One region of the Polycladomyces subterraneus genome, then DNA from elsewhere that is predicted to be linked to it. Evidence: a T-box and tRNA genes for the amino acid it is inferred to sense, from the RefSeq annotation. Region 1 holds a T-box; the other holds one or more tRNA genes.
The links. A T-box is a leader RNA that pairs with one kind of tRNA and senses whether it is charged. The one in region 1 lies ahead of serS (serine--tRNA ligase), so its partner is inferred to be a tRNA-Ser.

Region 1 (8,213 bases):
CGTGCCGGAGAGGTAGTCGGCACACTGCGAATTTTGTATGATGGGAAAGAAATCAAGAATCTAGATCCCATTCCCGTCAGGGTTCTTCAGGATGTGGAAAAAGCTAGCTGGTGGGATTTGTTTTTCCGGAAAATCGGTGAGGAAGTCAGTGGCTGGTTTTCCTGATCCAGTACTTGGTGAAAGCCGATTTCCCGGTTGCAAATGGCCTTAGATAGTGATCTCTCCACGTGGGGAAGGGTTGATCATCACTCACCCCAGGGGTTGGTCTCTCACAGTTCCACGGTTATTTGGTATAATGAATGTGCTGAGTGTGGAAACACGATAAACGATCAAGCATACATGCATGGAATGGAGAACCCATCGGGATGCGGGAAGGGCAGGGAGAGAAGCAATGGCTGAGAAAAACGTGATCACAGGTACGGATCGTGTTAAACGCGGCATGGCCGAAATGCAAAAAGGCGGCGTCATCATGGACGTCGTCAACGCCGAACAGGCCAAAATCGCGGAAGCCGCCGGAGCGGTGGCCGTCATGGCGCTGGAGCGCGTCCCGGCCGATATTCGGGCCGCAGGTGGCGTGGCGCGGATGGCGGATCCGACCGTCATCGAAGAAGTGATGAACGCGGTGAGCATTCCGGTCATGGCCAAAGCTCGGATCGGACACTTCGTGGAGGCACGTCTGTTGGAAGCGCTGGGCGTGGACTACATCGACGAAAGTGAAGTGCTCACGCCGGCGGATGACGTGTACCATATCGATAAAACGCAATTTACCGTGCCATTCGTTTGCGGAGCGCGGGATTTGGGTGAAGCATTGCGCCGGATCGGTGAAGGTGCTTCGATGATCCGGACCAAAGGGGAACCCGGTACGGGTAATATCGTCGAAGCCGTCCGCCATATGCGGATGATGCAAAGCCAGATCCGCAAGGTGCAATCGATGTCCCGTGACGAGCTGATGGCGGAAGCTAAACAGCTGGGGGCACCGTATGAGCTGTTACTGCAAGTGCACGAAACCGGCCGCCTGCCGGTCGTCAACTTCGCAGCAGGCGGTGTGGCGACCCCGGCGGACGCGGCGTTGATGATGCACCTGGGTGCTGACGGCGTCTTTGTCGGATCGGGAATTTTTAAATCGGAGAATCCGGAAAAATATGCCCGTGCGATCGTGGAAGCGACGACGCACTACGAAGATTTCGAGCTGATCGCCCATCTTTCCAAAGGTTTGGGCGGCGCGATGCCGGGAATCGAAATTTCCCGCCTCGCCAAAGAAGACCGCATGCAGGAACGCGGCTGGTAATGGGAGGAATGGCACGATGAAAATTGGGGTGCTCGCTTTGCAGGGAGCCGTTCGTGAGCATCTGCGCCTGTTGGAGATGGCTGGCGCTGACGCGGTACCGGTGAAACGGGCTGAGCAGCTGACCGACCTGGACGGTTTGGTCATTCCGGGCGGGGAATCCACCACCATCAGCAAGCTGATGCACAAATACGACCTCGTGGAGCCGGTTAAGCGGATGGCCGAAGCAGGGAGACCGATGTTTGGTACCTGCGCCGGATTGATCCTGCTGGCCAAACGGATCGAAGGGACGGACACTCACCATTTGGGTTTGATGGACATCGCGGTTGAACGCAATGCATTCGGTCGTCAGCGTGAAAGTTTTGAAGCCGATCTGAACATTCGCGGGGTGGCCGATAACTTCCGTGCGGTGTTCATCCGGGCGCCGTACATCACACAAGTGGATGACGGAGTAGAAGTACTGTCCGAGATCGACGGGAAAATCGTGGCGGCCCGTCAGGGTCACCTGCTGGGTGCCGCATTCCATCCTGAGCTGACTGATGACGTACGGGTACACGCCTACTTCGTGGACATGGTGAAGGAATCCCTGCAAGTCCCGACGGTTTAAATCCGGGATGTTGGATGATAATAGGATAGAAAGTGATAGTGGTAGTGGTAGTGGATCCCATTTCCACGCACATAACCGGTACCAGCCGGATGTGCCACGACAAATGCATCTGACATAGGCCAAATGCGCTGATGAGAACGAGTACCTTCATGCTGTCGGTTACAGAGAGGCGGTGGGTGGTGCGAACCGTCCCGGCAGATGAAGGGAATCCCTCTCGGAGCAGGGCGTGAAAGCGCGGACCCGTCAAACGGTTCCGTGCCCGAAACGCTTCCGTCAGGCGGAACGTTACTCCGTCGGAGAGCGGGCCGAAACGGTGGGAAACCATCCTTTTCGGTCAACAAGGGTGGCAACGCGGAACCTTCCGTCCCTTCGGTGGCGGGAGGTTTTTTATTTTTGGATTGGGAGGTTGATCGTGTATGCTGGACATGAAACTGTTGCGCAATCAGTTTGATGAAGTGAAAGCCAGGCTGCAACATCGGGGAGAAGATATCAGCGGGCTTGATTCCTTTCAGCAACTGGACGAAAAGCGAAGGGAACTCCTGCGACAAACCGAGCAGTTGAAAAACCAGCGCAACACGGTTTCCCGGGAAATCGCCCAAAAGAAAAAAGCAGGAGAAGATGCCACCGCCGAGATTGAGAACATGAGGCGGGTAGGTGACGAGATCAAACGGTTAGATGAGGAACTGCGCCAAGTCGAAGCGGAATTGCAGGACATCCTGTTGACAATCCCCAACCTGCCACACGAAAGTGTGCCGGTAGGGGACAGCGAGGAAGATAATGTCCCCGTCCGCCATTGGGGAGAACTACCCCAGTTTGATTTTGAACCGAAACCGCATTGGGAGATTGCACAAGCGTTGGACATCTTGGACTTTGAGCGTGCGAGCAAAGTGGTCGGTTCTCGCTTTGTCTTTTACAAAGGGGCAGGTGCCCGGCTGGAACGGGCCCTGATCAACTTCATGCTGGATCTGCACACCGAACAACACGGATACGTGGAGATGATACCGCCATATATGGTGAACAGGGACAGCATGACCGGTACGGGTCAATTGCCCAAATTTGAAGAAGACGCATTCGGCGTACGGGATACGGATTACTTCCTCATTCCTACGGCCGAGGTGCCGGTTACCAATTTTCACGCCGGGGAAATCCTGTCGGAAGAGGAGCTGCCGATCCGGTATGCGGCGATCAGTGCCTGCTTCCGTTCGGAGGCCGGTTCCGCCGGACGGGATACCCGCGGATTGATTCGCCTGCATCAGTTCAATAAAGTGGAATTGGTGAAATTCGTCCGCCCAGAGGATTCCTATCAGGAGCTGGAGAAATTGGTGGCGGATGCGGAAAAAGTCTTGCAACTGCTGGAGCTACCCTACCGCGTATTAAATATGTGCACGGCCGATCTGGGATTCACCGCGGCCAAAAAATACGATTTGGAAGTCTGGTTGCCCAGCTCGGGAACCTACAGGGAGATTTCCTCGTGCAGTAACTTTGAGGATTTTCAGGCTCGTCGAGCCAACATCCGCTTTCGCCGCAACCCGAAAAGCAAGCCGGAATTCGTCCACACCCTGAACGGTTCGGGGTTGGCCCTCGGGCGGACGGTGGCGGCCATTTTGGAAAATCATCAGCAGGCTGACGGTAGCGTGCGGATTCCAAAAGTGCTCCAACCCTACATGGGTGGAATGGAATTCATCCGTCCGGCCGGAAAGTAATGGAAGGAAAGCACAGGTGGATGGCCATGATGGGGACCGTTTTCCCGGTGGTATTCCCTGACATACCTCAACGGGGAAACAGGTCCCTTCCCTTCCTAACAACTTCCTGTATTCGTGAACTACCGCTGTAGTGTTACTCTACCCTTGACAATTTGGCGTGTTTGAGTATAATGACATCATGTCTCCGTCTATTATGGAGAGGTGGTCGAGTGGTTTAAGGCAGCGGTCTTGAAAACCGCCGAGGGCTTACGCCCTCCGTGGGTTCGAATCCCACCCTCTCCGCCAAAGGATAGAAGCCGTTCTGCATGGTCAGGACGGCTTCTTTTTTTATTTGGAGGGAAATAATCTCACGGTTGACTCCATGAGACAACCACTGAAAGAACCATGTCGATTAGGGATAAATTCCCCCAAATATACCAATAGGAGCAGGAAAACTTTTCGGATACACAAGCCCAAGCGGATACAACAAATCCAAGCAATTCATGGGGATGGAACGTTTCGAATCTGATACGGAGCCGTCATCAAGACGGCTCCTTTTTTTCTTCAGGTTCATTTCGGCTTAAACGTGTGACAATCCGTTTCTTCGGAGTTTGCTGCTTTTTCCCCGTGATGGCTGACGACATAGATCCGATCGGCAGTACATTTGTTGCCTTCGCCCCAGAAAGTGCAATTATTGACTTCGCACAGTACGTCTCGCGCCATGCTTGTCACCCCTTTGCTTGGAGGTTATGGTTATTTTTCACGATCCGGTCGTAAATATGAAGGTGAATTCAGGGAGCATTTCCGAAACTCGGTGTCGAGGGTGCACCCGGATGCCTTTCCCCACATAGGATGATGTGGGGCAATCGCCCATAACCAACAGGAGATCATTGGCATGGAGGGATGGGAAACCCATGTGCGGCATCACGGGATGGATTGACTGGAAACGGGATTTACGAAAGCAGGGTGCGATTCTGGAGACAATGAACCAAACCCATTGTCGTCGCGGACCGGATGCGGAGGGGAATTGGCTGTCCCAGCACGCGGCATTGGGTCATCGGCGTCTCGCTGTCATCGATCTGGATGGGGGAGCCCAGCCGATGGTCCGGCGGAGCGGTGAACGAACATACGTCATTGTCTACAATGGCGAATTGTACAATATGGACAAACTGCGGCGGGAGTTGGAACAATGCGGCCACTGTATGGAATCGCGATCCGATACCGAGCTGGTATTGCGGGCGTACATGCAATGGGGGCCGGCATGCATGAGCCGATTGCGCGGAATTTTTGCCTACGCCATTTGGGATGAAGCGGAGAAACGACTTTTTCTGGCACGAGATCGTATCGGCGTAAAACCGTTGTTTTATGCGGTGCGTGATGGGGCGTTTTTGTTCGGTTCCGAGCTGAAATCCCTGTTGGCACATCCCGATGTGGAGCCGGTCATTGATGCCGAGGGACTGGCGGAAGTATTGGTGATGTCGCCGGCACGCACACCCGGCCACGGTGTGTTCCGGGGAGTGGAGGAATTGCGTCCCGGTTGGTGGATGATTGTCGACCAGGATGGGATCCGCAAACAACCGTACTGGACATTGGAAAGCCGGGAGCACACCGATGATCTGCCGACCACGATCGAACGGGTACGGTCTTTGTTCCAAGATACGGTTCGACGGCAGTTGGTATCCGACGTGCCAATAGGAACGATGCTGTCCGGCGGACTGGACTCCAGTGCTATCTCCGCTTGGGCGTCCAGGGTGATGGAAGAGGAAGGACGCGGTCCCTTGGATACCTTTTCCGTGGACTACGTGGGTAATGACCGGCATTTCACGCCAAACGAGTTTCAACCCAATGCAGATGCGCCTTGGGTCAGACGAATGAGTGAATATTTGGGATCTCGTCATCATGTCATCGAAGTGGATTTACCGGAATTGGTCTCGTCGTTGGCGGATGCCCTTCGGGCAAGGGATTTGCCGGGGATGACGGACGTGGACGCCTCCCTTCTCCTGTTTTGTAAGGAAATCAAACAAACAGCCACGATGGTATTATCGGGCGAATGTGCCGACGAAGTGTTCGGGGGCTATCCATGGTTTCATCGACGGGAAATGGTGGAAGCAGACACATTTCCTTGGGCGCGTATGACGGATCAGCGGGTCCGCTTTCTCTCTCCGGATGTGGCTCGGATAACACGGTCCGACGAGTATGTACAGGAGCGGTATCGGGAAGCGATAGCCGAGGTGCCCGCCTTGGAGGGAGAAGAGGCTTCCAATGCCCGAATGCGGGAGATGTTTTACCTCAACCTCACGCGTTGGATGCCCACACTGCTGGATCGAAAAGACCGCATGAGTATGGCGGTCGGATTGGAAGTGCGGGTGCCGTTTTGCGATCATCCGCTGGTAGAATACATGTGGAACGTTCCATGGGAGTGGAAGGCATTGGAAGGGCGGGAAAAGGGATTGCTCAGGCGGGCGTTGACCGGCATCCTGCCTGATGACGTGTTGTGGCGCAAAAAAAGTCCATACCCAAAAACGCATGATCCAGGTTATTTAACCGCTGTGAGGGATCAGGTCCTGCAATTGCTGGACGATCCGCAATCCCCGTTGCGTGATCTATTGGATATAGAAGCGGTCCGATCGTTTGCCCGTTCCGATCTTTCCAATGTCCACCTCCCTTGGTTCGGTCAACTGATGAACGTCCCGCAATTGTTTGCTCATTGGTGGCAACTGGATAGGTGGATACGTGAATACGGCGTGTCGATCCGGGTATGATCAGACACACCCTTACCATATGGCATTGGTAATCCTTTTTCCTCTCGCTCCTAAATTGCAATGCTCAAAGGTCACACTCGTTGGAAAAAGCCATGTTGGGTAGCGGCTAACATGAGCTGGCGCGCTTGGACTTTCCTTGATTGAGAGAAAGATTTTGTTTCTGCTGTTTTACATGAGGACAAAAAATTTCTTGACCGTTTTTGTCGAACCCCTTCCAATATGCGAACGTATGTTCTATAATGAGGGTACAAATTACCCTCGTGAAGGGGGATGGCCATGGAACGTTGGCTTCAACTAATGGCCGCCATCATTGCGCTGTTCCGTTTGGTGTTGGAATTAAGGGAACTATGGGGGCGTCGGCAAAAGCGGTCTAACCGAAAAAAGAAAAAGTAACTCCTTTCCACACATACACTGGTTGCAGGAAAATTTCCAATGTGGTAGAATGAGGTTTGACCTTATGCGCCCGTAGCTCAGCAGGATAGAGCAGCGGTTTCCTAAACCGCGTGTCGGAGGTTCGAGTCCTCTCGGGCGCGCCAATTGGATCGAAGGAGGCTCCATGACTTTGTGGTCGTTTGTGGCGGTGTCACTGAGTGTCATTGGAGTGGTCCTTCTCATTTCGGATGTTATTCAAGGCTATTCCCTATTGTTTAAATGGGGAAGGGATCTGCTTCAAAAGCAGGTCATACGAAAAATTCACAAGTAAACAGCCCGGTTCCAAACAGGGAAGAGAGTTGGACCAAAGTCAGCGACGGCGATGGTATTTAACGAAAACAGCCCCGAACTTACGTCGGGGCTGTTTTTTGCGTTCTAGGCCCTTACTGGCTCCCGTTGCAATAACCGGTCAAAATACGGGGTGAAGGCTGAGTCCCCGGAGTAGGATACAAACAAATAGTCACGGGCCCTCGTCAATCCTATGTACAGTAAAGATGCTTCTTGGGCCGGCCCGATCTCTTGATTGTGAAATGGCATGCTGTCTATGCCCACCACGAAACCCGCCTTGAAGTCCAGCCCCTTGCTGCTGTGAATGGTGCAGATCTTGACGGCTGCTTCATCTTTGTTGAAATTCATTTTGGTGTCTCTGCTTTCCGATATCCAGTAATATGGAATGTCTCTTTGTTTCAGGTGTTGCAAAAGAAGCCGCACGATCGGGTATGATCGACTGAAATTGTAGCGATATAAAACGGCGATCTCCTCATAAGGCACCCGCTTATCGTCGTGTAATCGTTCAATCTGTTTTGCCACCCATGCCATTTCTTCCAACAGGGACGACGCTTTGTGGATGATGGGGGGATCTCCGGGGCGTTGAGAGCTTTCCGGAGGGATCACCTCCACTTCGTCCTCCTGATCGTGGTAATCCAACCCGTATGTTTGGTAAAAGTCCCATGCCAACTGGATAATCGGTGCGGTGTTGCGGTAGTTTTTCTTCAATACACGGGAACGCCCCCGGAAGCTCAAACCAATATCCTGTGCAAAGTTACGCTGGCGGGAATAGACAGTCTGGGCGCGATCCTCAACGATCAAGAGGGACATGGTTTCCGGATTGAGCAGTTTTACCACCAGCTTCAACCATTCGCTTGAAAAATCCTGTCCCTCGTCGATTAACACCGCATCATACATTGGAAAATGCCCTTCACCTTTTTCCAGGCGTTTGAGAACATCAGGGATTTGTTCATCTTTCGAAATCCCGATCTCCTTCAACCACTGGTGAAAATGGCGAACCGTAATTCGAACATTGTTCGGGGTGGGGGGTACCGCCGATTTTTCACTGTGCTCGACGATATTTTCCCGCAATTTGTACTGAATCATCTGATCGATATAGCGAGCCAAAGCGATATTGAAACACAAAACGAGAATGTGCCAATCCGGATGGGATTCTG
Region 2 (8,213 bases), on a different contig from region 1:
ACCAACGCCTCGTGACGGGTCGGCTTTTCACGTGCAGTCACGAACGGCACATCCCCGATCTCCAGCAATTCCGGGGTACTGAAAAACGTCATATGTGTAGGAAAATGATAAATCGAATTGACCAAGCATCCTTTTTCGATCACCAACGGGGAAAGTCCCCGGTTTTTCGCTTCCACCGCAACAGACAATCCGCATGGTCCCGCTCCGATGATGATCATGTCTTCCATTGTTTCACCACCCCTTGATGATGAAAACACCCTGAGCCAGGGTGTTTTCTGTTCAGTGATTCTTTATTATTTTATTATACCCAACCGCGGAAACGGGAAGCTTCGGCCATTTTTCGAACACCCACCATATATGCGGCAAGGCGCATGTCCACGTTGCGGGATTGCGCTGTATGGTAGACGTTTTCAAACGCTTTGACCATGATTTCTTCCAGTTTCCGCTCCACTTCTTCCTCGGACCAATAATAGCCCTGATTGTTCTGTACCCATTCGAAATACGAAACCGTCACACCGCCAGCACTGGCCAACACGTCAGGTACGAGCAAAATTCCCCGCTCATGCAGGATACGCGTCGCTTCCAAGGTGGTCGGTCCGTTGGCCGCTTCAACGACAATATCGGCACGGATACGATGCGCATTGGATGCGGTGATTTGGTTTTCCACCGCTGCCGGTACCAAGATGTCACAGTCCAACTCCAGCAATTCCTGGTTGGTGATTGTATCTTTGAACAGCTTGGTTACCGTGCCGAACGAGTCCCGACGATCGAGGAGATAATCGATATCCAAACCGTTTTCATCATACAACCCGCCGTAGGCATCAGAAATACCGATAATCTTAGCCCCGGCATCACTCATAAACTTCGCGAGGAAGCTACCAGCATTGCCGAATCCTTGGATCACGACCCTGGCGTTTTTGAGGTCCAGGTTGCGCCTCTTGGCCGCTTCACGAATCATGATCGTCACGCCTTTGGCCGTCGCTGTCTCCCTGCCTCGAGATCCACCCAGCACGAGCGGTTTGCCGGTAATGAATCCTGGGGAGTCAAATTCACGGATTCGGCTGTATTCATCCATCATCCACGCCATGATCTGCGAGTTGGTAAACACATCCGGCGCGGGAATATCTTTTGTCGGACCTACAATTTGGCTGATCGCCCGCACATAGCCGCGTGAAAGCCGTTCCAATTCACGGAAGGACATCTGCCGCGGATCGCAGACTATACCACCTTTCCCACCACCATACGGCAGATCGACAATCCCTGCTTTCAGACTCATCCAAATCGAAAGCGCTTTCACTTCATTTTCCGTTACATCCGGGTGAAAGCGCACACCTCCCTTGGTTGGACCGACCGCGTCGTTGTGCTGTGCGCGATAGCCGGTAAACACCTTGACGGAACCATCGTCCATCCGTACCGGAATCCGGACCGTCAACACGCGCAAGGGCTCCTTCAACAGTTCGTAAACATGCTCCGGATAACCCAACTTTTCCAGCGCCTGTTTGATCACGATCTGCGTGGATGCGAGTACGTCGAGGTTTTCTTTCGATTCCACAGATTCGTTGGTCCTTTCAGACTGTTGTCCCATCCCTAACCACCTCAAAAAAAAAGTTCCCATCAGTCCAATGCTCAGTATACACTATTTTTCAATAAAACATGGGCGTCCTTACACAGTATACAACACATCCCACATGGAAGGAACACCATTTGTCTTGACGAATCCATGAAAGGAGTCAAAATCGATTTTAGGGAACGCTTACTGGAAACAGGGGAAAATCGTAGAAGAAAGGATCAAACTTCATGAAGCGAACAGCTTTACTTCTATTTGCCCATCCCGATGACGAAACATTTACATGTGGCGGTACGATCGCTAAATATGCCAAAGACCCTGGTGTGCAAATCGTGCTATATTGTGCCACGAGAGGCGAAGCTGGCAAGGTGGGAGATCCTCCCTTATGCCGTCCCGAAGAGCTAGGGGATGTGCGCGAAATCGAATTGGCACGCGCAGCGGAAATTCTCGGCATCGATACAGTCATCCAACGGAATTTCGGCGACGGGAAGCTGTCTCACTTACCTGGGGAAGTGTTGGTCAAGGATATTTTGCAGGTAGTGGAGAAAGTCCGCCCTGACGTCATCGTCACTTTCCCGCCTGAAGGCATCTCGGGCCATGCCGACCACCGCGCATTGCACCAAGCTGTCGTGCAAGCCTGTGATCATGTGAAAAACCGCCTGAATTTCAAATTGTACTATGTGGTCATCCCCCAATCAGCAGTACATGAAGGGGGACCCATTTACACCACACCTGACGATGAAATCACCACATCGATCGATGTGACGGCCAACCGACAGGCGATAATGGAAGCATTGCGCCAACACCGTACCCAGCACTTATCCATCGAACGCGTGTTTCCAGGCGTGTTGGCCGGAGACTGGCAACGACTGCGCACGACGGAATATTATCAACTGGCAATGCAAAACGGTCGTTGGCTGTTACGACCGGATTGGAAGGAAACAGGTTGGTGGTGAAAAGTGCAGGAGCCGACTCCCTATATAAAAGGGGAGTCGGCTCCTTTTGTGTATGAACATCAAACATACGCACCTGACCGATGCGTACGCCTATTAACCAAAATAGCGGATCAATTGCTCGATCGCATGTTGCGTCATCACCGGTTTTCCGTATTCAGCCAACATATGTTCGGTCACCGTGGAAGGTTCTCCGAATTCGGTCAGAATGGCGATGACGGCTTGCAAATTATCCGTTTGGATTTCTTCGTCAAATACGAGGAAGTATTGATTCTGGTAAGCATACACTTTGCCGCCCTCGCGGATCAAAGACTGCAAGCGGATCGCCGCCTGAATGAGGTCTTCGAAATCGGAAAAGCGGAAAATGATCTGCTCACTTTCCTCCAGCGTTACTTCTAACTCATACATGTCGTCCACATCGAGATCGTCATCGGTCTCAGGGGTACGACCGCGGGTGACGACAACCACCATCCCCTGCGTCGGAAGGGCAAACACTTCTACCGCCACAGGCCCCGCAATCTCGAACCCCAGCTCCTGATACGCCTGTTCCATCATGTCGTTGAACAGTTCGTGCACCTTGGGGATATCTCGCCACATGTCCTCCTTGTTGATCCCACGATCTAGTAGATCGTCCATGGATAAGTAGAAGCGGACCTTGTCACGCCCTAAACGCTCGACGCGCATGGGTTTACCCTCCCTCGCTGGAGACCTGCTCTATACAGCGTATGAGGGTGAATACCGTTTCGTTACGCAATCAGGTCTCCATTTTTCTCTCTTTAATTCCATAATACATCATATGTACGGGAAATGCACCCAAACATCCTCCTGTTGCATATAAAAAAAGAACCCCTTGGACGGGTTTTGGTCGAATCCGCATTTCAATGATATGGAGGGGGCACCCGGAATCGAACCGGGGATAAGGGATTTGCAGTCCCGTGCCTTACCACTTGGCTATGCCCCCATGTTTTGGCAGGGGCGGTAGGAATCGAACCCACACTAGAGGTTTTGGAGACCTCCGTTCTACCATTAAACTACGCCCCTGCGTGATGGTAGCGGCGGAGGGCCTCGAACCCCCGACCTCACGGGTATGAACCGTACGCTCTAGCCAACTGAGCTACGCCGCCACACATGGCGGAGAGAGCGGGATTCGAACCCGCGCGGGGTCATTCGACCCCCTAACGGTTTAGCAAACCGTCCCCTTCGACCACTTGGGTATCTCTCCGCTTCAAACGATGTGACAATTTTTATCTTAGTATGATTGTCACACTGTGTCAAGGGGGATTTGGGGAGGTATCGGAGAGCCCTTTCGCCGCGTCCTGTGTAGAGGTAGCCGTATATTTCCCCCACCCGAGCGCTCGCCACTTTCGATAGAGGAGCCACCCTTCCCGCCCCCCGAACAGCACCAATACCGTTACGGCGTATTCACCCAGTTGCGAGATCCCGTACCATCCCAATCCAACCCCGGCCGCACAGCGAATCAACTCACGCCGGCGGAGGGGGTGACTCCATGAAAAAGGCAATTCCCACATTCGGACAAAAGAACGAATGCCCAATCGAGCCACCATAAACGAACAAGGCAGAAAACTGGCCATAAAAACCCAATACGGCCAAGATAAATATCGTCGCCATCCCTGCCAATCATCCGGAAACAACCATACCGTTACCCACCACCACCCGGCTATAGCGCCCAACTCCAGCCATCCCCGCGAGCGCATCCGTTTCCCCCTCTCCGTCTTTTTCCATGTATATCGCAAATGGGTTTGCGGAATAACACTTCATTGAAGCCCTTCCGAATCTAAATGGATTCGAATGCCGGTGATACAATCGATGACAAAATGAGCGATAATTGCGGGAACCAATGATCCGCTCCATTCGACCAGCACGCCAAAGCCCAGACTGACTGCAAACACCAACAGCAACAGGGGAATTCGCTTCCAATAACGAAAATGTACCAGCGTGAACAACAGACTGGAACCCCACAGCCCGATCAAAGATTGTAAAGCACCGCGAAACAAGAGCTCTTCCGCCACCGCTACCAGACAAGCGATCCACACGATGTGTACGAGAGAGCGCTCTTGAAACAACAACCGGTTGATCCCACCGTCATCCCACCAATGAGCTGGAGCCTTTCTCGTCAACACCATGTCCACCGCTACCACCAACAGGCCGAAGGCCAGTCCGCTCCCCCACAGAACGGGATCTTGCCAGTAAAACAGGCGATGCCATCCTCCATCCACCCACTGTAGGAGGAGAAAGCCTGTCAGCATCAATACCGCTTGCGACGCATACAGATGGATCAACAGCCGGCGGGAGTCGTCTTTTTGATTGGTCTGCAACACGTTTCACCCCTTGTTGTCCTACATTCCCAACAATCGGCAAAATTCATGGTTGTTCGCCTGTTTTCGTTCATCGACTTGCAATTCTATACAACTCGTTCTAAAATGGGGTGTGAAACAGATTAGGTTCTATTGGGGACTATATGGGAGGAGATTTTTTCACATGCGTACTTGGGTAGACAAAGACACTTGCATCGCTTGTGGTGCTTGCGGCGCAACCGCTCCTGACGTGTATGACTACGACGAAGACGGCATTGCTTACGTGATCCTGGACGACAACACCGGTACGGCCGACGTGCCAGAAGAACTGTGGGACGATGTGCGCGATGCACAGGAAGGTTGCCCCACAGACTCCATCAAAGTGGAAGAATAAACCGACCGACGAAAAGCTGCTCGATCAGAGCAGCTTTTTTCATATCAATCAGCGTCAGCATCCAGATAAAGGCGTACCGCCGCCATCCCGTCATCCACGTTGACAACACGACGAAATCCCTGGCTGAGCAGGAAATTGGCGGCATATATGCTGCGGATGCCATGGGCACAAAGCACATACACCTTTTGGTCCCGTTCCAGCTCGTGCAACCGATGAGGAAGATGCTGCAGAGGGATCAAGACCGCACCGTCCAGATGATCCACTTCCCATTCTTCTGGTTCACGCACGTCCAGGATGATCCCGTCCAGTTCTCCTTTTCGGTATCGACGGGCGAACATTTCCGGCGAAATATGGTACTGCTCCTGAGAATCCATCCCAACGCCTCTTTCCTTTCAGTCTCCCATCCATTGTACCACAAGATTTCAACCAAAACGGATTTGCTTCCGAACGCCAATGCGAATACAATGGTGGGTAGAGCGAGACTGACAATTCCGATGGTCCCGTTCGGTGGAAACATCAATACATAAGGAGGATAAACGAGACATGGCACATCAAGAATTAATCGTGGATGCCTTTATCGAAATTCCGACCGGAAGTCAAAACAAATACGAATACGACAAGGAAAAAGGTGTGTTCCGCCTGGACCGTGTGTTGTACTCTCCGATGCACTACCCGACCGAATACGGTTATCTGGAATCCACCTTGGCCGAAGACGGCGATCCGTTGGACATCCTGGTATTGACCACCTTCCCCACCTTCCCAGGATGCGTCATCCGCTCGCGCGTGATCGGCGTTCTGCTGATGTCCGACGATAAAGGTCAAGATGAAAAGTTGTTGGCGGTACCTGCTGACGACCCGCGCTGGAATCACGTGAAATCGTTGGATGACGTTGCTCCGCACGTGTTGAAAGAAATCGAGCACTTTTTCCAAGTGTATAAGGATCTGGAGAACAAAGAGACCAAAATCGAAGGCTGGAAGGATGCCCAATTTGCAGCAGACCTGTACCAAGCCTGCCTCAAACGTTATCAAGAGCAGAAGTAACGCAAAGCCCCGGCAAAAGCCGGGGTTTCTTCATGCCAAACCATCCTTTTATCCGCCTATATAGGACATTTCCACCTTTTTGCGCTCGCGGACCCGGGTGTTTTTTAATCGCTCATCGGAATAGCGGTCCCGTCGATGGTTCCAGACGTCGCGGATGCGTGCCTCCAGTTCGTCGTCGCTCTCTCCCGAGCGCAACGGGCCGCGGAGGTCGTATCCCTCCGAAGCGAACAGACAGGTGTACAGCCATCCGTCGGCGGACAATCGCGCCCGAGTGCAAGTGGAACAAAAGGATTCCGTCACCGAGGAGATCACCCCGACCTCCTCATCTGTTCCTCGATAACGGTAACGGGAAGCGACTTCGCCGTAATAATTGGGTTCCACCGGTTCCAAGGGCATTTCCCTGTGAATCCGCTCGATGATCTCCCGTTTGGACACCACCTGATCCAGGTTCCACCCGTTGCTGTTGCCCACGTCCATGAATTCGATGAAGCGCAGGATATGCCCCGTTCCGCGAAAATGGCGGGCCATGGGGATGATCTGCCCGTCATTGACACCCTTTTGGACAACCATGTTGACCTTCACCTTCAGTCCGGCCTGACTGGCCGCCTCGATACCCTCCAACACTGGTCGGACAGCAGACCGCCCCCCGTTTATTTTGGCAAAGATTTCGTCATCCAGTGCATCCAAACTGACGTTGACCCGCTGCAGTCCGGCTTCTTTGAGAGCACGGGCGTGCTTGGCGAGTAAGGAGCCGTTGGTCGTCAGGGCAATATCTCGAATCCCTTTCACGTTGGACAGCATCCGGATAAGATCGGGCAGCCCTTTTCTGAGCAGGGGTTCTCCTCCGGTGATTCGGATCTTTTCTACTCCCAGCTTGACAAAGATCCGCACCAATCGGGTGATTTCCTCAAATCGGAGAAGCGCCTTCCGCGAGAGAAACTTGTAATCGGGACCAAACACTTCTTCAGGCATGCAGTACCGGCAACGAAAATTGCAACGGTCCGTCACGGAAATGCGTAAATCCCGAAGCGGACGGCCCAATGCGTCTTTGATTTCAGTCATCTTCTCACGCTGCTCTTACTTCGTAGCAGCCTTGTCACCTCTCATTCTCTTCATTTTGCCGAGACAACACACGTTGAGAACGTTCAGTTTACGTGTTTCTCGGTCGTTATATGGCGGACGGGATTCCGATTCCTTTAGTGAGATGTTAGGAGGTTGTGGTGACGAAGACTCCCACTATGTAAAATTATGAGAGCGAGAGGTGAAACGAGTGTACCGATAACCGGAATACGCTCATGCGGATAAATATATGCAAGAGCAGAAGGAAAACACGCGTGGGGTGATGACACACCTTGGATATTTGAGTTCATTCTGTTCCCAAGCGATCCCCGTGTCTCTCACGAATCATGTTCGAACTGCTGTCACGCGGACGGAAGGCAAGTCTCCTGGCACTTTCATAAGCCTGTGGGGTGTCAATGTCCAGTATGACACCCGGATCTTCCACCGACAGAATCGTCCGGTGCCGCAGAGTACGAAGTACCTCCTTCGCTCCCCTATCCCCCTTCAGTTCTTCCAAATTCATCGAACGGATATTGCCCAAAAAAACGGGGTGACCGGGAATACCCCGGAAGCACGGCCGAACGACAAAAGGCTCGGGTTCTCGAAGGGTGCGAAGCTGTTTGAGGCCGCTTTCAAAGATCCGCCGGATCGTTTCTACCGCAACCAGCGGTTGATCACCCAAAAACACCATCGCCGAATGGTATCGGCCTTCTCCGATTGCCAAGCCGCACAAAAGGGACGTACTCTGTCCGGCGGCGTAATCCCGGTTGACCACCCAGCGAAAGCGATCGTCCTCTATCCGGATCAAGCGCCGGATCTCCTTCGCCCGGTGACCGATCACGGCAACCACCTCCGGGAAGGGGAGTGTAAGCGTCTTCCGGATT

Region 2: it has a tRNA-Ser gene. The T-box ahead of serS (serine--tRNA ligase) is inferred to sense a tRNA for this amino acid. The anticodon was not compared.

Annotation. Positions count from the first base shown of each region.
Region 1 is NZ_JANRHH010000011.1:14,454-22,666, reverse strand. It holds gene NWF35_RS01145 (D-alanyl-D-alanine carboxypeptidase family protein) at 1-165, shown strand, start outside; gene pdxS (pyridoxal 5'-phosphate synthase lyase subunit PdxS) at 392-1,288, shown strand; gene pdxT (pyridoxal 5'-phosphate synthase glutaminase subunit PdxT) at 1,305-1,892, shown strand; T-box leader at 2,012-2,264, shown strand; gene serS (serine--tRNA ligase) at 2,309-3,595, shown strand; tRNA gene NWF35_RS01125 (tRNA-Ser) at 3,791-3,880, shown strand; gene NWF35_RS01120 (DUF1540 domain-containing protein) at 4,145-4,297, opposite strand; gene asnB (asparagine synthase (glutamine-hydrolyzing)) at 4,489-6,336, shown strand; tRNA gene NWF35_RS01110 (tRNA-Arg) at 6,796-6,872, shown strand; gene NWF35_RS01105 (3'-5' exonuclease) at 7,144-8,213, opposite strand, start outside.
Region 2 is NZ_JANRHH010000036.1:122,704-130,916, reverse strand. It holds gene NWF35_RS09805 (YpdA family putative bacillithiol disulfide reductase) at 1-227, opposite strand, end outside; gene NWF35_RS09800 (Glu/Leu/Phe/Val family dehydrogenase) at 302-1,585, opposite strand; gene NWF35_RS09795 (PIG-L deacetylase family protein) at 1,798-2,523, shown strand; gene NWF35_RS09790 (genetic competence negative regulator) at 2,617-3,204, opposite strand; tRNA gene NWF35_RS09785 (tRNA-Cys) at 3,408-3,481, opposite strand; tRNA gene NWF35_RS09780 (tRNA-Trp) at 3,488-3,561, opposite strand; tRNA gene NWF35_RS09775 (tRNA-Met) at 3,568-3,644, opposite strand; tRNA gene NWF35_RS09770 (tRNA-Ser) at 3,650-3,742, opposite strand; gene NWF35_RS09765 (hypothetical protein) at 3,792-4,235, opposite strand; gene NWF35_RS09760 (CPBP family intramembrane glutamic endopeptidase) at 4,296-4,856, opposite strand; gene NWF35_RS09755 (ferredoxin) at 5,020-5,229, shown strand; gene NWF35_RS09750 (rhodanese-like domain-containing protein) at 5,274-5,603, opposite strand; gene NWF35_RS09745 (inorganic diphosphatase) at 5,773-6,270, shown strand; gene moaA (GTP 3',8-cyclase MoaA) at 6,319-7,332, opposite strand; gene NWF35_RS09735 (nucleotidyltransferase family protein) at 7,637-8,213, opposite strand, start outside.